Regions from separate parts of the Streptomyces sp. NPDC047061 genome, predicted to be linked through region 1. Evidence: riboswitches for the same ligand, from Rfam matches in the RefSeq annotation. Region 1 holds a riboswitch; each other region holds the start of a gene.

The links. Region 1 has a riboswitch for cyclic di-AMP ahead of ABZ887_RS12780 (transglycosylase family protein). Riboswitches for the same ligand answer to the same signal wherever they lie in the genome.
Region 2: it holds a riboswitch for cyclic di-AMP, as region 1 does, so the genes downstream of both, ABZ887_RS08500 (M23 family metallopeptidase) here and ABZ887_RS12780 (transglycosylase family protein) in region 1, are expected to answer to the same signal.
Region 3: it holds a riboswitch for cyclic di-AMP, as region 1 does, so the genes downstream of both, ABZ887_RS19260 (LysM peptidoglycan-binding domain-containing M23 family metallopeptidase) here and ABZ887_RS12780 (transglycosylase family protein) in region 1, are expected to answer to the same signal.

The regions. Positions count from the first base shown of each region.
Region 1 is NZ_JBEYVI010000006.1:113,893-120,145, forward strand. Features, by position in the region: gene ABZ887_RS12765 (DUF501 domain-containing protein) at 1-58, opposite strand, end outside; gene ABZ887_RS12770 (septum formation initiator family protein) at 88-564, opposite strand; gene eno (phosphopyruvate hydratase) at 675-1,961, opposite strand; gene ABZ887_RS12780 (transglycosylase family protein) at 2,394-3,074, opposite strand; cyclic di-AMP (ydaO/yuaA leader) riboswitch at 3,079-3,253, opposite strand; gene ABZ887_RS12785 (transglycosylase family protein) at 3,463-4,446, opposite strand; gene ABZ887_RS12790 (cytochrome P450) at 4,657-5,913, opposite strand; gene ABZ887_RS12795 (nucleoside triphosphate pyrophosphohydrolase) at 5,910-6,253, opposite strand, start outside.
Region 2 is NZ_JBEYVI010000004.1:20,898-27,150, forward strand. Features, by position in the region: gene ABZ887_RS08490 (PrsW family intramembrane metalloprotease) at 1-41, shown strand, start outside; gene ABZ887_RS08495 (aldo/keto reductase) at 177-1,121, opposite strand; gene ABZ887_RS08500 (M23 family metallopeptidase) at 1,322-2,359, opposite strand; cyclic di-AMP (ydaO/yuaA leader) riboswitch at 2,367-2,527, opposite strand; gene ABZ887_RS08505 (PP2C family protein-serine/threonine phosphatase) at 2,800-3,897, opposite strand; gene ABZ887_RS08510 (hypothetical protein) at 3,928-4,080, shown strand; tRNA gene ABZ887_RS08515 (tRNA-Met) at 4,167-4,240, opposite strand; gene ABZ887_RS08520 (ester cyclase) at 4,344-5,195, opposite strand; gene ABZ887_RS08525 (helix-turn-helix transcriptional regulator) at 5,344-6,253, shown strand, end outside.
Region 3 is NZ_JBEYVI010000012.1:62,288-68,540, reverse strand. Features, by position in the region: gene ABZ887_RS19285 (MFS transporter) at 1-505, opposite strand, end outside; gene ABZ887_RS19280 (XRE family transcriptional regulator) at 502-1,104, opposite strand; gene ABZ887_RS19275 (N-acetyltransferase family protein) at 1,103-1,624, shown strand; gene ABZ887_RS19270 (TetR family transcriptional regulator C-terminal domain-containing protein) at 1,693-2,310, shown strand; gene ABZ887_RS19265 (SGNH/GDSL hydrolase family protein) at 2,370-3,155, opposite strand; gene ABZ887_RS19260 (LysM peptidoglycan-binding domain-containing M23 family metallopeptidase) at 3,407-4,345, opposite strand; cyclic di-AMP (ydaO/yuaA leader) riboswitch at 4,350-4,510, opposite strand; gene ABZ887_RS19255 (alpha-galactosidase) at 4,825-6,253, opposite strand, start outside.

The sequences.
Region 1 (6,253 bases):
CCTCGACGTCCGCGTCGGTCGGCTCGGTACGCGGGGTGGAGGGAGGAGCCGTTTCCATGACTGTGTTCTGTGTGGCTTTCTGTCGGTTCACTGGTCGGACGCGTCGGACTTGTCGACGCCGTCCCAGACGTTCGCGTACCAGGGCCGGTCGGCAGCTCCCAGGTTGAAGTGCGCCTGCTTGGCGGCACCGGGGTCGATCACGACGAACCCGGTCTCCCCCGGCATCACGTAGTGCAGCCGCTGCCGGATCTGCTGCTCGGCGTACGCGTCGTCCTGCCACCGTGCCTTGAGGTCCCGCAGCTGCTCGACCCGCTGCCGGGCCTGCTGCTGCTGACGTTCGAGATCGGAGATCTCGGCGCGCTGGGAGACGTACTGCCGCATCGGATAGGCGAGCGCGACGATCATCGTGCAGAGCACGATCGCCAGCAGCGCCGCGCGGCCGGTGAGCCGGGAGCGGCGGGCCTGACGCCTGGTCTGGGAGCGGTAAACCCGGGCCGCCGTCTGCTCGCCGAGCAGCCTGAGCCTGGTCGCGGTGGAGAACCGGTCCCGGTCCTTCACGGCCATGTCCCCGCCTCCCTGGGTCGACCCTGGTACGTGCGTACGTCCCCGGACACGGTACGGGACCGGGTACGGGGACGTACGTACGACTGGCTAAGCCTTACCCTCCAGCGGGCTCAGCCCTTGAAGCGGGGGAAGGCGCTGCGGCCCGCGTACACCGCGGCGTCGTCGAGGATCTCCTCGATGCGCAGCAGCTGGTTGTACTTGGCGACGCGCTCGGAGCGGGCCGGGGCGCCGGTCTTGATCTGGCCGCAGTTGGTGGCGACGGCGAGGTCGGCGATGGTGACGTCCTCGGTCTCGCCGGAGCGGTGCGACATCATGCACTTGAAGCCGTTGCGCTGGGCGAGCTCGACGGCGTCCAGGGTCTCGGTCAGCGAACCGATCTGGTTCACCTTGACCAGCAGGGCGTTGGCGGTGCCCTCCTCGATGCCGCGGGCGAGGCGCTCCGGGTTGGTGACGAACAGGTCGTCGCCGACGATCTGCACCTTGTCGCCGAGCTTGTCGGTGAGGACCTTCCAGCCGGCCCAGTCGTCCTCGAACAGCGGGTCCTCGATGGAGACCAGCGGGTAGGAGGCGACGAGCTCCTCGTAGTACTCGGTCATCTCGGCGGCCGAGCGGGACTTGCCCTCGAACTCGTACTTGCCGTCCTTGTAGAACTCGGACGCGGCGACGTCGAGCGCGAGCGCGATCTGCTCACCGGGGACGTAACCGGCCTGCTTGATCGCCTCCAGGATGAGGTCGAGCGCGGCGCGGTTCGACTCCAGGTTCGGGGCGAAGCCGCCCTCGTCGCCGAGGCCGGTGGCCAGGCCCTTGCCCTTCAGGACCTTCTTGAGGGTGTGGTAGACCTCGGCACCCCAGCGCAGCGCCTCGGAGAAGGACTCCGCGCCGATCGGGGCGATCATGAACTCCTGGATGTCGACGTTGGAGTCCGCGTGCGAGCCGCCGTTGAGGATGTTCATCATCGGGACGGGCAGCAGGTGCGCGTTCGGGCCACCGAGGTAGCGGAACAGCGGGAGGTCGGACGCCTCGGAGGCGGCGTGCGCGACGGCGAGGGAGACACCGAGGATGGCGTTGGCGCCGAGCGAGCCCTTGTTGTCGGTGGCGTCCAGGTCGAACATGGCCTGGTCGATCAGGCGCTGCTCGGTGGCGTCGTAGCCGACCAGCTCCGGGCCGATCTGCTCGATGACGGCGAGGACGGCCTTCTCGACACCCTTGCCCAGGTAGCGGTTGGGGTCGCCGTCACGGAGCTCGATGGCCTCGAAGGCACCGGTGGAGGCGCCGGACGGGACGGCGGCACGACCAGTGCTGCCGTCGTCGAGGCCGACCTCGACCTCGACCGTGGGGTTGCCTCGGGAGTCCAGGATTTCCCGGGCTACGACGACGTCGATGGACGGCACGAGCATCTCCTTCTTGGGATGTGACGCTGGTTGTGCGGGGCGCACGCGGGCCTCGTCGGCCCTTGCTCAGCCTTGCGACTAGAGCCTAACCGTCCCAGGGCCGTCGGCCGGCACGACCGACCGGCCCGTGGACACACAGACGGTACTCATTGTTCACGTGCGGAACAAAGGGGGGCCCGATGAAGAACGGAAGAAGAGCGGGCCAAGAAGGGGGCCGAGAAGGGGGCCGAGAAGCGGGCCGGGAAGGGGACGGCAAAGAGAAACCCCGCCCCGGTGCGTACGGGGGAAAACGCACCGAGGCGGGGGCCCGTGGGGACGGGGGTGGCCCTCACGTGATCCCCACTATGGGGACCACGGCTGTGCGGGCGCTGTGGTTCAGCTGGGTGCCGCTTAATATGTGCGACGACCTCGCACGTGCGGCGACCGCCCCGCGTCCTCCTACTTCAGGTGCAGCTGCTGACCCGGGTAGATGAAGTCGGCGTCGGCGACGATGCCCTTGTTCAGCTTGAACAGCGCCTGCCAGCCGCCCTTGACCTTGTGCTTCTCGGCGATCGAGCTGAGGGTGTCGCCCTTGACGACCTTGTACTCGCCGTTGCCCTTCTTGACCTTCTTGCCCGTCGGGGTGGTGACGGTCCTGGTCGCGGCCGGGCGCTCGGCGGAGCGGGAGGCGGCCTGCGTGTCGGTCGTACGGCTGCTCGTGCTCGTGCTGCTCGACGAGGAGCCGGAGGCGCTGCTGCCGGTGTAGGTGGCGTTGGACAGGCCCGTGCCGCAGACCGGCCAGGCGCCCTTGCCCTGCGCGGCGAGGACCTTCTCGGCGATCGTGATCTGCTGCGCCTTGGTGGCCTGGTTGGCCTGCGCGGCGTACTGCGTGCCGCCGTACGCGGCCCAGGTGGAGGCGGAGAACTGCAGGCCGCCGTAGTAGCCGTTGCCCGTGTTGATGGCCCAGTTGCCGCCGGACTCGCACTGGGCGACGGCGTCCCACTCGGAGGCGGTGGCGGCGGAGGCGCTGCCGGCCGCCATCAGCGGGGCGGCGACGGCGACGCCGGTGACACCGGCGACAGCGATGGCGCGGACGGCCCTGGACGGACGACGGTGCTTGCCCTTGCCGGAAAACAGCATGGATCGATCCCCTCACCGACGCCTGCGAGGTGAGCTGTCGGGTTCGGGCCGGTTGAGTTGCCCGGCCGCACACCCGTGTGTCGGTGCGCGGCTTCACCCCGAGCCGGATCGGCGGTCTCAACCACCCATCACGGCACTTACCTTGGGTCCCCCGCTCCTGCCTACGGCGCATGACGCGTCGACTGTTCCCGGACGGCCGCTGGCAGGACTCGGCGTTGCGACGGCCGGGGCTCGTGGTGACGAGCGGCCTCGACCGTAAACAGGGCATCAGGTGAATTTCAAAGATGATCAGGGCTTCTGAGACTCATCCCACACTTTCACCAAACCGGACATTTGGCTTCGAAATGGGGCGGCTCACAGACCCCAACTCCCGTCGCTTTTCGTCCGTTTAGCTACCGAGTTTCAGGGTCTGACCGGCACTGATGTCGTTCGGGTCGGCACCGATGTCCGCCTTGTTCGCGGCGTAGAGCGCACGCCATCCGCCGTCGAGGTCAAGGGAGTCGGCGATGGAGGCGAGGGTGTCGCCGGCGCGGACGGTGTAGGTGCCGCTGTCACGCACGGCGTGACGACCCGAGGAGGTGGCACTCTGACCGTTTGTCACGCTTTCGTCCGCCGAGCCGCCGCGATGCTTGCCACCACTGCCGACGGCCCCCGTGTCGACCAGGCTCCAAGAGCCTTCAGCCTGCCCCGAATTGTCCGAGTCGTCACTCTCGGGGATGACGGGACTCTCGCTCGCCTTCGAAGTGCCGGAGTCGGAAGATTCCGACTTGTCCGTCTTGGTGGATTTACTGGGGGTGTCCTTCTTGGAGTCACCGCTCGCGCTCGGAGAGGGAGTGGCGGAGTCGCCCCCGGAGTCCGCGGCACCCGAGGAGGAGCCGGAATCGGAGGAGGAGGACGACGACGAATTCGACAGCCCGGAGGACGAGTCCGACGAGTCGGAGGAACCGGACGAATCACCCGAGTCGTCAAGTCCCGTGTCGACGTTCACCGAGGCGTCGTCGGAAGAGAGTCCGGCGATCAGGGCGCAGGTCCGCCAGGGCTTGGTGCCCTGGTCGGCGAGTATCTTCTCGGCGACCGCGATCTGCTGCGAACGGCTCGCCTGGTCGGGCGTACCGGCGTAGTCCAGGCCCCCGTACTCGCTCCAGTCGTCCAGGGAGATCTGGAGGCCGCCGTAGTAGCCGGTGCCGTCGTCGGCGCTCCAGGAGCCGCCGCTCTCGCACTGGGCCACCTGGTCCCAGGTGGAGCCGTCGGCCGCGTTGGCGCTCACCGCGCCGAGGAGCGGGATGGCGATGGCGGAGCCGGTCACGCCGGCCGCGACGAGGAGAGCCGGAGCCTGACGGGGGCGACGGTGACGACCGTTCCCGGAGAGCATGCGGAAACCTTTCGAGCGACAGCGATGACCGGCGCGGCGGGTCCCGCAGGGGCGCCGCACTGATGGGTGAACGTATCGGCAGACGATCACTTGTCACAAGTTAATGCCGCGCAGATCACGTGAAGATCACAGACTTGAACGCTAGTCACCTTTTGCCCGTACGGGCCGGTAGCGGCTTCGGTGAGGACCCGGAGACGGCTCGGCGAGGGCTCATCGGCCGACGGGCGTGAACTCCACGGGCAGCGTGCGCAGTCCGCGCATGATGAGCCCGCCACGCCACCGCAACTCCCCTTCGTCTGCCGCGAGTCGCAGGTCGGGGAGGCGGGTGAGGAGGGTGGCGAGGGCGGTCTGGCCCTCCAGGCGGGCCAGCGGGGCGCCGAGGCAGTAGTGGATGCCGTGGCCGTATCCGAGGTGCTGGTTGTCCCGGCGTGAGAGGTCGAGGGTGTCCGGTCGGGCGAACCGCTCCGGGTCCCGGTCCGCCGCGGCCAGGACGACCAGGACCGGGTCGCCGGGCGCGATGTGCTGCCCGCCGATGTCCACCGGCTCGGTGGCGAACCGCCAGGTGGCCAGCTCCACCGGCCCGTCGTAGCGCAGCAGTTCCTCGACACCGGTCTCCAGCAGCCCGCGCTCACCGGCGGCGAGGGAGTCCTGCAGCCGGGCGCGCTGCTCGGGGTGGGTGAGCAGCGCGTACGTCCCGTTCCCGATCAGGTTGACGGTGGTCTCGAACCCGGCGAACAACAGGATGAACGCCATGGCCGCGGCCTCGTTCTCGGTGAGGTGCTCACCGTGGTCCGAGGCCCGGATGAGCCCGGAGATGAGGTCCTCACCTGGGGCCGGCTCGGCGGGCAGCTCCTGCCTCTTCCGGTGGATCAGCTCGGCCAGGTACCCCCGCATCTTCTTCACCGACCGCGCGACCCCGCCCCGCGGCCCTCCCCCGTGTCGGATCATCATCCCCGCCCAGTCCCGGAAGTCGTCCTGGTCCTCGCGCGGGACGCCGAGCAGGTCGCAGATGGCGTAGATGGGGAGCGGGAAGGCGAACTCGTGGATGAGGTCGGCGGACCCGGACGCCGCGAACCCGTCGATGAGCCGGTCGGTGAGCTCCTGCACCCGCGGCGCGAACTCGGCCACCCGGCGCGGTGTGAACGCCTTGCTCACCAGCCGCCGCAGCCGGGTGTGGTCGGGCGGATCGATGTTCAGCAGGTGCGTCATCAACTCGGCCTTGCGCTCCCCGGGAATGCCGGTCTTCCCCTTGGCGTGCGCGGGCTCGTCGTGATGCGCAGGGTTCTTGGAGAGCCTCGGGTCGGCCAGCGCCTGCTTGGCGTCCCCGTACCGCGTGACCAGCCAGGCCTCCACCCCACTGGGCAGCCTGGTCCGCCGCACGGGTTCGTGCTCCCGCAGCCAGGCGTAGGCGGGGTAGGGGTCGGCGGCGAACTCCCAGGTGAACAGGTCGGGCGCGGGCGCGGTCACTTCTCCACTCCCTCCGTCACCCGCACCGCGTCCCGGTAGGCCCGGGCCGCTGCCCGCAGGGCCGCCTCGGGGTCGACGCCCTCCGCCTCCGCGCGGGCCGCCAGCGCGAGCAGCTCGTACCCGATGCCCTGCTCCTGCGGGAGCGGCACCTCCAGTCCCGCCGTCCGCACCCGCGAGGCCAGCTTCGCCGCCAGCGCGAGACCCGGCTGCGCGAGCGGTATCCCGTCCGTCACCGACTCGCGCCGCTTCTCTATGGCCTTCGTGCGCAGCCAGTGCTCCTTGACCTCCTCCGGCGTCGCCGCGGTCTCGTCGCCGAAGACGTGCGGGTGGCGGTGGATGA
Region 2 (6,253 bases), on a different contig from region 1:
CGGCGGTGCCGTACCCGGCCTACAACCCGTACCGGAGTTAGGGCTTCGGGTCGCGGAGGGTTCGGCACCGCCGGGATGCGCCGTGAGGGCTGAGCGCCGTTGCGGCCGTTGCGGCCGTTGCGGCGGAAGAGAATGGTGGGGGCCACCGGGTGGAGCCGGCAGGTCGAAGGAGACCGTCAGGCGGAAGCCGCCGTCAGCCGTGCCAGTTCCTCGTCCGTCAGCGTCAGGTCCGCCACGCCCAGCAGCGGCGGGAGCTGCTCCAGCGTGCGGGCCGAGGCGATCGGGGCCGCGACGGTGGGCTGGGCCGCCAGCCAGGCCAGGGCGACCGTGGGGATCGGGGCCTCGTGGGCCGCGGCGATCCCGTCCAGCGCCGCCAGGACCTTCTGGCCGCGCTTCGATTCGGCGTACTGGGCGGCGCGGCCCGCCCGTGCGCTGTCGACCGTCGTACCGGGGCGGTACTTGCCGGTGAGGAAGCCGGCGGCCAGGGCGAAGTAGGGGACGGCCGCGAGGCCGGTGCGGGAGGCCAGGTCCTGGAGGGGGCCCTCGTACGTGTCGCGGGAGACCAGGTTGTAGTGGGGCTGGAGGGCGACGTACCGGGCGAGGCCCTCGCGGTCGGAGAGGTCCAGGGACTCCTGGAGGCGTTCGGCGGTGATGTTGGACGCGGCGATGTGCCGGACCTTGCCCGCCCGCACCAGCTCGTCCAGCGCGCCGATGATCTCCTCGACCGGGATCTCGGGCTTGTCGAAGTGCGTGTAGTAGAGGTCGATGTGGTCGGTGCCGAGGCGACGCAGGGACGCGTCGGCGGCGGCCTTGATGTTGGCGGCGGACAGGCCGGGGTACTCGGGGTGCTGGCTGACCTTCGTCGCGATGACGACGTCGTCGCGGTTGCCGCGCGCCCTGACCCACTTGCCGATGATCGTCTCGGACTCGCCGCCCTTGTGGCCCTCGATCCACGCCGAGTACGAGTCGGCGGTGTCGACGAAGTTGCCGCCCGCGGCGGCGTAGGCGTCCAGGACGGCGAAGGAGGTGGCCTCGTCGGCGGTCCAGCCGAAGACGTTGCCGCCGAGGGCGAGCGGGAAGACCTCGAGGTCGGAGGAGCCGAGTTTGCGAAGAGCAGTCATGCTCAACTTCAACACGGGCCGCCTGGTGACCCATCCCGGCGATTACGAAGGTCTCGTAAAGGCGGAACCCCGGCGGAACCCCGGCAGACCGAACCGGCGGCCCTGACGCCGGGGGGTGTCGTCGGGGCCGCCGGGGGGCGGTGGGTTTCCGTCGGGGGTTGCGTTCGCGGATTCCGTCGGGGGCTGCGTCGCGGATTGCGTCAGGGGTTGAGGCCCTTGCCGCGCAGCCAGGTCATCGGGTCGATGGCGGTGGCCTGGCCGTTCGGGTGGACCTCCAGGTGGAGGTGCGGGCCGGTCACGTTGCCGGTGGCGCCGACGCGGCCGATGACATCGCCGGTGGCGACCTTCTGGCCGACCTTGACGCCGATCGAGGACTGGTGGCAGAACCACAGCTCGGTGCCGTCGTCGAGGGTGATGATCGTGCGGTAGCCGTAGGAGCCGGCCCAGCCCGCCTCCGTGACCGTGCCGCTGTGCACGGCCTTGATCAGCGTGCCGGTGGGCGCGGCGAAGTCGAGGCCGGTGTGGTAGCCGGAGGACCACATGGAGCCGGCCTGGCCGAAGGTGCCGGTGATCGTGTACGACACGACGGGCAGCGTGTACTGCTTGGCCAGCTCGGCGAGCCGGGCCTGCTCGGCCTTCTGCTTCGCGGACGCCTCGGCCTTCTCCTTGGCGTCGGCGGCCTTGGCTGCGGCCGCCTTCACCGCCTTGGCCTCGGCGTCGGAGACCGCCTTGTCGGCGGCGGCGACGGCCTTGGCGCTGGCCTTGGTGTCGAGCTGGTTCTGCTGCTGCGCGGCCTGGGCGATGATCCGGTTGCGCAGCGTCTCGCCGGCGCCGGACGAGGAGGAGTCCCCGTCGGTGGCGGTCGTCGTGGTCACGCTGCTGAGCGCGGTCTGGGTGGCCTGGTGGCCGCCGCCCTCGCCGAGCAGGGAGTCGACAGAGGCGGGCAGGTCGGGCAGCGAGATGGAGACCGGCGGCTTGCCGGTGTTGGCGCTGGCCATGCCGCCCGCGCCGACGGCGGCGATCACGCCGACGCCGAGAACCGTGGAGCTGCGGGCGAGTCCGCCGCCGCGCTGCTTGGCGACCCGGTGCCGGCCGCGCGCCGAGGCCAGGGACTCCTCGGTGGGGTTCCACTCCTCCCAGGGGCCCTCGTCGGTGCGGTAGCTGCCGTAGCCGAAGGTGTCGGGTTGACGCTGGCTGGGCACGAACGGGGCTGTCGGAGCAGGCCGGTTGGACGCCACGCGGGCGTACTCCTTTCCTTCCGTCGCCTACCGGGTTAGCTGACGGGTTCGGAGCGGGAAGGTCTCCTACGCGCGTATACCGGCCGTTTCCTACCCGGCGGTAGCCGTGCGATTCACCCCAAGGTGGTGGTTCCCCGGTTCCCTTGCGGGATTCGGCGCGTGCGCGCGGAGCCGTCGCGGGTGACGGCTGGGACGACCGCGCTGCGTTATCGAACGTTAATAGACCCGGCTACCAGATTCCAAGCTGTTCGTCTTGATCATTAAGCTTTCAAAGCTTGGACTTACCTGCCACGACTGGTCAAAAACGGTCGAGTTGGCTGTGCTCGCTGCTCAGCTCAGGAGTCACACAGGTTGTGATGGTGGCTCAGTTGTGATGCGGAGGGCAGCCGCCCGAACACGATGTGTGACATAGCACAGGACCGGCGCACGGGACCGGCGGCTCAGGGCCGCCGCACCGCGAGCAGCGCCATGTCGTCCGTCATGCCGCCGCCCGTGTGCCGGCGCACCTCGGCCGCGAGCCGGGCCAGCAGTACGCCGGGGGCGGTGACGGTACGACCGGTCAGCCGCCGCTCGGGGTCGTAGAACCGGCCGTGCGCGTCGCGGGCCTCGGAGAGGCCGTCGGTGTACAGCAGCAGCGTGGCCCCGCTCGGGAACACGTGCTCGGCCGCCCGGTCGGGCCACGTCCCCAGGTCGCCCATCCCGAGCGGCAGCGCGGACTCCGGCGCCGGCACCGGGCACACCTCGCCGTCGCCGTGCAGCAGCAGGGGCGGCGGGTGTCCGCGGTTGACGACCCGGAGCGTGCAGTCGCCGTACCGGAGCTCCGCGAGTACGGCGGTGGTGAACCCCTCGTGGGCGTCGATGCCGCCGCGCCGGACGCCCTCGCGCGCCAGCGCCCGCTCCAGCCGCGCCGCCACCGCCTCCAGCGTGGCCTCCTGCTCGGCGGCCTCCCGGAACGCGCCGATCACCACGGCGACGGCGGCGACCGCGCCCATGCCCTTGCCGCGGACGTCGCCGACGACCAGGCGCACGCCGTACGGGGTGTCCTGGACGGCGTACAGGTCGCCGCCGATGAAGGTGCCCTCCTGGGCCGCCTCGTAGCGGGCGGCGATCTCGAAGCCGCCGATCCGCTCGGCGGGCTCGGGCAGGACGGCCCGCTGGGCGGCCTCGGCGACCTCGCGGGCGGAGGCGAGGCGCTGGTCGCCGATACGGACGATCCGGTTGATGCCGGCGGCGAGGACGGCGACGGTGGCCACGGTGACGATCTCGGTCACGGCGTCGGCGTCCGGGAGCACGGCGAACCGCGTGTGCACGGCGTAGGCGGCGAGGAGTGCGGCCAGGCCGGTGAGGACGGTGGTGCGCAGCGAGGAGAGGGGGGCGGCGACCAGCGGGGCGGCCGTGAAGAAGGGGACCGCGGTGAAGGGGGCGGGGGTGAGGACGTCGTAGCAGACGCCCGCGACGATCAGCAGCGCGGGCAGGTAGCGGGCGAGGGTGCGGGCGGATTCCTGGCCGTGCCGCTCCGCCTCTCCACGGCTCGCCACACGACTCCCCTGCTGTCCCACGCGCCCGACGTGCCCGACGTGTCCTACACGCCCGACGTGCTCGATGTGCTCGACGTGTTCGATGCGCTTGACCTGTTCGACGCGTCCGATGTCTTCGATACCTGTCCGTCCAGGTTTGCCGTTGCGAGCGGGTGGGGCGAATGGTGTGGGCCGGGCGGATGAGTGCGGACGTGTGTGATGAGGAGCACGTGCCTGGATATGACTCAGGGCCGGAATCCTCTGACTTGGATTCCGGCCCTGGGTTTCAGTAGCGGGGACAGGATTTGAACCTGCGACCTCTGGGTTATGAGCCCAGCGAGCTACCGAGCTGCTCCACCCCGCGTCGGTGACACCAGCATACGCCATCCGAAGAGGGTGAGTCACACGGGTTGAGAGCCGCGGGGACGACGGAGGTCGTTACGGGGACGACGGAGGCCGTGGCGGGGTCAGCGGACGCCGAAGCGCCGGGCCAGGGCGACCGCCTCCCGGGGGCCGTCCGCGAACGGCTGCCCGTGCCCCGGCAGCAGGACGGTGTCCTGGGACAGTCCGGCGACGGCGTCCAGGGAGGCGAGGGCGGCGGCCGAGTCGTGGGTGAAGGCGCGGCAGACCAGGCAGGGGCCGGTGTGCCCGGTGAAGGCCTCCTGGGTGACCAGGGCGTCGCCGGTGAAGAAGAGGCCCTGGTCGGGGAAGTGGAAGCCGGTGCTGCCGGGGGTGTGACCGGGCAGCGCGACCGCCAGCGGCCGCCCGGGCACGCCGTCCAGTCGCGCGCCGTCGCCGAAGGTGTCGTGGCCGTTGGCCGTGGTGGCGGGGACCGGCTGGATGGTGTCCCAGTGCTCCACGATCTTGTGGTTCTCCACCCGGAACACGTCGACGAGCCCGATGCCGCCGAACGTGTCGGAGGTGCCCGCGTGCGTCTGGAGCAGGACCAGGTCGCCCTGCGCGATCACGTGCGTGGTGACCGAGCCGGTGCCGGGGGTGGCCGTCGCCTTCAGGTTCTCCGCCAGCTGGCGCAGCGCCTCGGGGCCGTTGGCGACGTTGGGGTTGTGCTGGATGTAGTCGGGCGAGGCGTACTTGTCGATCACGGACGTGTCGTAGGAGGTGAACAGCTGCTTGTACACGTACGTGACCAGCGCCTTGTCGGCCGCGGTCTCGCGGGCGGACACCGAGCCGGCGGCGGCGCCCGTCCCCGGGTGTCCGGCGGGCCGGGACACGGCCGTCGCGGGACCGGTCGCCAGTGCCGTCGCGGCGGCGACGGCGGCCACGGCCGCGCCGGTCCGTACCGCAAGGTGTCTGTTCATCGCACTCTCCTGACTCGGAACACCCGCCGGCCCAAGGGCAGGTCGGCCAGGCCGACACTAGGAGCGCCGGGCCGATCCGTCGTCGCCCTGTGAAGGGTGGTACTCACGGGGACAGGTTCGCCGCGGCCGCGCCGCCTAGCCTGGCCTCATGGCACAGGCACAGGCACAGGCACAGGGCAGCGACACCCACGCGCCGGGGCCGCTCGGCGAGTACCTCCGTGCGCGCCGGGCCCTGCTGAGCCCCGAGCTGCTCGGGCTGCCGGACGCGGGCCGCCGGCGGGTGCCGGGCCTGCGCCGCCATGAGCTGGCGCTGCTGGCCGGGGTGAGCACGGAGTACTACACCCGGCTGGAACAGGGCCGCAACCGCCATCCCTCCCCGCAGATCGTCGAAGCCCTCGCCCGGGCCCTGCACCTGGACGCGGAGGGCACCGCCCACCTCCACCAGCTCGCGGCCCCCGCCCCGCCCCGGCGCTCCCGGCCGCGCGGCGAGCAGGTGCCGGCGGGCATCCGCATGCTCCTGGAGACGTGGTCCGCGCTGCCGGTGGTGGTGGCCGGGCGGCTCTGCGACGTACGCGCGGCGACCCCCCTGGCCGTCGCCCTCTCCCCCGCGCACCGGCCGGGGGCGAACCTGGCCCGGGAGGTGTTCCTGAACGACGCCGTGCGCACCCTGCACCGCGACTGGGACGTCGCCACGGGCGGCCTCGCGTCGACGCTGCGGGTGGCGGCCGGGGAGGATCCGGGCGACCCTCGGCTGTCCGCCCTGGTCGGCGAACTGTCCGTGCACAGCGAGCGCTTCCGGTATCTGTGGGCGCGCCATGACGTCCGCCCGAAGCAGGGCGGACGGGCCCTGCTTCGGCGCCCGCAGGTCGGTGAGCTGGACCTCCGGATCGAGAAACTGGCGGTCCTGGGCACGAACAGCCTCACCATGATGTGCTTCCACGCCGAGCCCGGCAGCCCGTCCGCCGAGCGCCTGGCCCTGCTCGCCAGCCTCACCGCGGCCGGGACACCGCCCGGCACGGCATCGGCGGGGACACCGACCGGCACGGCATCGGCGGGGA
Region 3 (6,253 bases), on a different contig from region 1:
CGGCGAAGACGAGGAGCATCCGCCGCCAGCCGAGGGTGTCGGTGAGGGCGCCGCCCGCCAGCCGGCCGAGCAGGATACCGGCCGACATGCCGGCGGCCACCAGGGCGACGCCGGTGCCGCCGCGGCCCGGCCGGGCATGGCGGCCGGCGATGTTGCCGGCCTGGGCGGCCACGCTCGCGGCGGCACCGACGAGCAGATAGGCGGCCAGGAGCACGAACGCGTCGCGTGCGGTCGCGGCGAGCGCGAGCGCCGCGGCCAGGGCGGTGAGCTGCGCGGTGACCAGGCGGTTGGGGGCGAGGTGGTCGGTGAGCGGCAGCAGCAGGGCGAAGCCGGTCATGCAGCCGACGAGGGCGGCGGTGGGCACCAGGCCGATCACGGAGAGCGGCACGTCGAGGTCGGCGGCGACCGCGGTGAGCGCGGGCTGCACGGCGTAGTTGTTCGCGATCGCCGTCCCGGCCATGCCGGCCAGCAGGAACGTGCCGCCGCGGGGCAGCGGACGGCTCACGGCCGCGCGTCGCGGGTGAGGACGACGGCGTAACGGCACTCGGCGCCGGTGGTGTTGGCGAAGACGCGCTCGGCGGGCGCGCCGAGTTCGATGGTGTCACCGGCGTCGAGTTCGTGGACCGTGTCGCCGTCGTGGAAGGTCAGCCGGCCGTCGAGGACCCAGACGAGCTGGCGCACGAAGGCGAAGGCCGCGGCCGGATACGGGACGCGGGCGCCGGCGGGCAGCCGGATCTCGGCGATCTCCGCCGGGAAGCGCGGGCCGGTGATCTGGCGGCGCCGGTAGCCGGTGCCGGGGTCGCGCCACTCGGCGGCGTCGGTACCGCGCCGCACGCCCGGGATGTCGGCCGCGGGCTCCGGCGCGCCCTCGGCGAGGGCCAGCAGCGAGGCGACGCCGAGCTGGAAGGCGGCGGACAGCTTGCCGAGTACGACCGCGGTGGGGCTGCTCTCGCCGCGCTCGATCCGGCTGATCATCGCCGGGGAGACGCCGGAGGCGTCCGCGAGCTGCGCCAGGGTCCAGCGGCGGCGCTCCCGCTCGGCGCGGACCCGGGCGGCGATCTGCCGTACCAGGGGATCCGCCGTTGGTTCTACTATGTTGGACATGAATCCAATATACGAGAGAAGCAGGGTGACGGTGCGCCCGGCCCGTCCCGGTGACGGGGAGGCCGTCCGCACGATCCGCAATCACGCGATCGAGCACTCGACGGCCCTGTGGACGGAGACCCCGCAGTCCCCCGCCGAGGGCGCGGCCTGGTTCGCCGCGCACCTGGAGCGCGGCTCGGCGCTCGTGGCCGAAGTCGCCGAGGCGCCGGGCGAGGTGGCCGGATTCGCGGTCTACGGCCCGTGGCGGGCGCTGGACGGCTACCGGCACACGGTGGAGAACTCCGTCTACGTCCGCGAGGGCAGCCACGGCCTCGGCATCGGCTCGGCACTGCTGGGCCCGCTCATCACCTCGGCGCGCGCGGCAGGCCACCACGTGATGATCGCCGGCATCGAGGCACGGAACGCCGCGTCGATCCGGCTGCACGACCGGTTCGGCTTCGAGCACGTCGGGACGGTCCGGGAGGTGGGCACCAAGTTCGGCCGCTGGCTGGACCTGACGATCATGCGGCTGCCGCTGTGACGGCCACCCGGCTGCCGCCGGCCCGGGACGCCGACGCGGGCGGTGCGACAACCGATTAGGGTGACCGCGTGGCGAGAGTGCGGTTGAGTGTGGCCGAGCGGCGGGAGGAACTGCTGCGGGCCGCCATCGAACAGATCGAGGCGCGGGGCGTGGCGGCGGTACGGATCGCCGATGTCGCCTCGACGCTCGGCGTGAGCAACGCGCTGGTGCTGTACCACTTCTCGACGAAGGAGAAGCTGGTCGCCGCCGCCTTCACCTACGCCGCCGAGGGCGACCTGACGCATCTGCGCAAGCTCCTGGGCCGCCGTACGTCGGCGCTGCGCCGGCTGCGGGCGGCGGTGCGCTGGTACGCGCCGACGGGGCAGGCGAAGGGCTGGCGGCTGTGGATCGAGGGCTGGGCGGTGGCGTTGCGGGAACCCGCGCTGCGGGACGTCACCAAGGGCCTGGACCAGCAGTGGAAGGCGGCGATCGCGGAGGTCATCGCCGAGGGGGTGGCCGCGGGCGAGTTCCGGTGCCCCGACCCGACGGCGGCTGCGCTGCGGCTGACCGCGCTGCTCGACGGGCTCGCCGTCCAGCTGACGTCGTACCCGGGTGCCGTCCCCCGCGCCCGGGCGCAGGAGTGGGTCGACGAGGCCCTGGCGCGCGAACTGGGCCTGTCGGAGGAGAAGCAACCGGAGGAGAAGTAAGCGGCGGAGAAGTAAGGGGCGGCCCGCAAGGAGGCCACCCCTTACCCGCCGGTGCCGCCTCAAGCCACGGAAGCGATCCGCATCTTGATGTCGTCCGGGGAGAGCGCCCCCTTGGCCGTCACGTGGTCGCCGGAGGACTCGCCGCGCAGCCGGCGCCCGATCCAGGGGACCAGGTACTCGCGGGCCCAGTGCACGTCGTCGCGGCGGACCTCCAGGGTGCCGCGGGGCGGCAGCGGCGGCCACGGCTGGTCAGGGTCGGCCGGTACCTCGACGCCGAGCACCTGGCCGGCGCGCAGCGCCACGCGCGTGTGCCCGTCGGCCGAGAGATGCAGGCGGTCGCCGTCCCAGGCCCGGCGGTCCTGCACGGTCTTCAGGGACCACAGGTCCAGGACCGGGCAGCCGTACCGGTCGGCGATGGCCCGGACGTGCCCGTTGTACGTGGCGATCTTGCCGCGCAGATGCTTGAGGACGGGGACGCCCCGGGTGTCGAACCCGGTGGTCACCAGGACTGTGCCGATGGCCTCGGTCAGCTGGGCCACGGCCCGCTCGAACCGCTCGGCCACCTCGTCGGGGTCGGTGCCGGGGCGGATGATGTCGTTGCCGCCCGCGCAGAAGGAGACCAGATCCGGGGCGAGTGCCAGGGCCTGCGGCACCTGGTCCGCCACGATCTGGTCGAGCAGTTTCCCGCGCACGGCAAGGTTGGTGTACTCGAAGTCGCCCTCGGGCCGTCGGTCCGACAGCAGTACCGCGAACCGGTCGGCCCAGCCGACGAACGCCCCGTCGGGGCCGGGGTCGCCGACGCCCTCGGTGAAGCTGTCCCCCACCGCCGCGTACGACCCGATCACTGATGCATTGTCACTCTTCGAATCGTCTCCCACATCGGACCATGATTCACCTTCGACTGTGACCTACGCGACCGTAATAAGGGGTTGACGTTCGGTGAGATAAGACACTTTTAAATACTTTGCCAAGCTTGGAATAAGTCTCTGATCAGCGGCGTTGACGTGTCGATCACCGGACATGGAAACACCGAAGGCCGGACCCGGGGATCGGGGGTCCGGCCTTCGGAGTGTGTGTCGGACCGGTGCGCGCCGGGTCAGCCGACGGCGAGGCCCTTCGAGCGGAGGTAGGCGACCGGGTCCACGTCCGAGCCGTAGTCGGGGGTGGTGCGGATCTCGAAGTGGAGGTGCGGGCCGGTGACGTTGCCGGTCGCGCCGGAGAGGCCGATCTGCTGACCCGCGGTCACGGTCTGGCCGACCGAGACGGAGAGGGCGGAGAGGTGGCCGTACTGCGCGTAGTAGCCGTCGGCGAGCCGGACGACGACCTGGTTGCCGTAGGAGCCGCCCCAGCCTGCCGTGACGACCGTGCCCGTGCCGACGGCCTTGACCGGGGTGCCGGTCGGGACGACGAAGTCGACGCCCGTGTGGTACCCGCTGGACCACATGCCGCCGGCGACGTGGTAGCCGGTGCCGACGGTGGCACCGGTGACCGGAAGGGCGAAGCCGGAGGCACTCGTCACCGAGCCGTCCGACGCGGAGGCCGAGGAAGCCGAGGATGAGGTGGACGACGGCGAGGTGGACGACGGCGAGTTCGAGGGCGCCTCGGAACGGGAGCCGGAGTCCGCGGTGTCCGTCGTCGCGGCGTGCCGGCCGCCGAGCGCGAGCTCGAGGCCCGGGTGGATCAGCGAGGGGTTGTCGCCGACGGCCTCCCGGTTGTCGGCGTAGAGCCGGTGCCAGCCGCCGCGGACGTCGTGCTCGCGGGCGATCTTCGCGAGACAGTCGCCGGGCACCACGGTGTAGACGCGGTGCGCGGAATGCGCGGCGGAATTCTTCGCGGCCGTCTTCTTCACCGCGGTCTTCTCGACCGTGGGAAGCGACTGCGTGGCCTTTTCGGAAACGGACTGCGAGGTGGCCGCGTGGGCGCCGGTGGCCCCCATGAGCGGCAGCGCCAGGGCGGCGCCACCGGTTCCGGCGACGGCCATCGAGCGGGTGAGACGCTGGGACTTGGGGCGGCGGTGCTTACCCTTCGCGGGCATGGCGCATTCCTCTCCGGCGCCTGCGAGGTGAGCTGTCGGGTTCGGGCTGGAGCTGCCCGGCCACGCGGGAAGACGTGACTGCACCCCTGGCCGTCCCGGGAACCGGAACAGGCGGTCGTACCTGGTGGGTCCCCCGCTCCTGCCGGGCACGGGTGAGTGTGTGGGGACTCCGGGCGGCGGCAGGATTCGGCGTTCCGACCGGATGTGTGGCGAACGTAAGCGAGTGAGACGGACGCGGACAAGCGGCCGGTTCCGCCTGTCCGGGTTTCACTTGATCCGTTACCGGAAATCCCCGTCACCCTCCGTGAATTCCGGTCCTTTCGGTTTTCCAACCTTCTTGGAAAGCACCGCAATTACGTGAACATGACGCGCGACGGACGGTCACGAATATGACGCTCCTCACGCACGTCACACCACGTCCCCTTATTCCAGAGCGAGTTGTAATGAAGGCGCCAATTCGGACAGATGGGTTAGATGTGTCAGATCCGGCGGAGCCGGATGACCGACGCATCCAGGTCGCCCTTCAGCCCGGCGTGCAGCCCGTGATGCAACAGAACGGCACCTCGGTACACTTCGCCCGTTTCGCGGCATTCGTACGATTCCGTGGGATCGAGGCCCTGCAGTCGCAGCGCCGGCGCCGGCTCGCCGTAGCTCTGGGCCTGCAGCCAGGCGAGGACGACGGTCTCGTCGCCGAGCGTGTACTGCACCGCGCTGAGCCCGCCGGCCGGCGGCCGCAGCCGGAACTGGTCGCCGCGCTGCACGAGGGGCCGGATCTCCTTGTAGAGCTCCACCCAGCGCCCGGCCTCGGCGAGCTCCTCCTCGGTCCACTGCGAGAGGTCGCCGCCGACCCCGAGCGCCCCCGCCATCGAGCTGACGAAGCGGAAACGCAGACTGCTGACCCGGCCGTTGAGCTGGTGGTTCGGGCTGTCGGTGACCCAGGCGGACATCACCCGGGCGGGGTGGATCTGGCTGAAGCCGTGCTGGATGGCGAGCCGGTCCAGTGGGTCGGTGTTGTCGGAGGTCCACACCTCGTCGGTGCGGCTCATGATGCCGAGGTCGATCCGCCCGCCACCGCCGGAGCAGGACTCGATGGCGACGTCGGGGTGGGCCGCGCGGATCCGGTCGAGGAGGGCGTACAGCCCGCGGACGTGGTCGACCCACAGGCGCTGCGGGTAGGGCTCGCCGGGCCAGCCCGCGTCGGTGAAGCAGCGGTTGAAGTCCCATTTGACGTAGTCGATCGGGGCGCTGGACAGCAGCGTGTCGAGCTGCTCCCAGAGGTACTCCCGGACGTCCTCGCGGGCCAGGTTGAGGACGAGCTGGTTGCGCAGTTCTGTCCGCTTTCGCCCTTCCTGGTACTGCACCCAGTCGGGGTGCGCGCGGTACAGGTCGCTGTCCGGGTTCACCATCTCCGGCTCGACCCAGATGCCGAACTGCATGCCGAGGGCGTGCACGTAGTCGGCGAGCGGCTTGAGGCCCTTGGGGAAGCGGTCGAGGTTGGGTGTCCAGTCGCCGAGGCCGGCACGGTCGCTGGTGCGCTTGCCGAACCAGCCGTCGTCCACCACGAACAGCTCGATGCCGATCGCGGCCGCCCGCCGGGCGAGGGTGGCCTGCTGCTCCTCGGAGATGTCGAAGGTCGTGGCCTCCCAGGAGTTGAACAGCACGGGCCGGTCCCGGTCGGCGTCCGGGATGATGTACGCCCGCTGGTAGGCGTGCCAGGCACGGCTCGCCCCGCCGAAGCCGCCGTCGGTCCACAGGCCCGCGAAGACCGGACTGGTGTACGACTCGCCCTCGGCCAGCATCAGCAGGCCCGAGTCGTCGTAGCCGGCGCCGCCGGTGATCTGCACCCGCGCGTCCGGGAGTTGGGCGACGGCGATCCGCCAGGAGCCGGACCAGCCGAGGGCGCAGCCC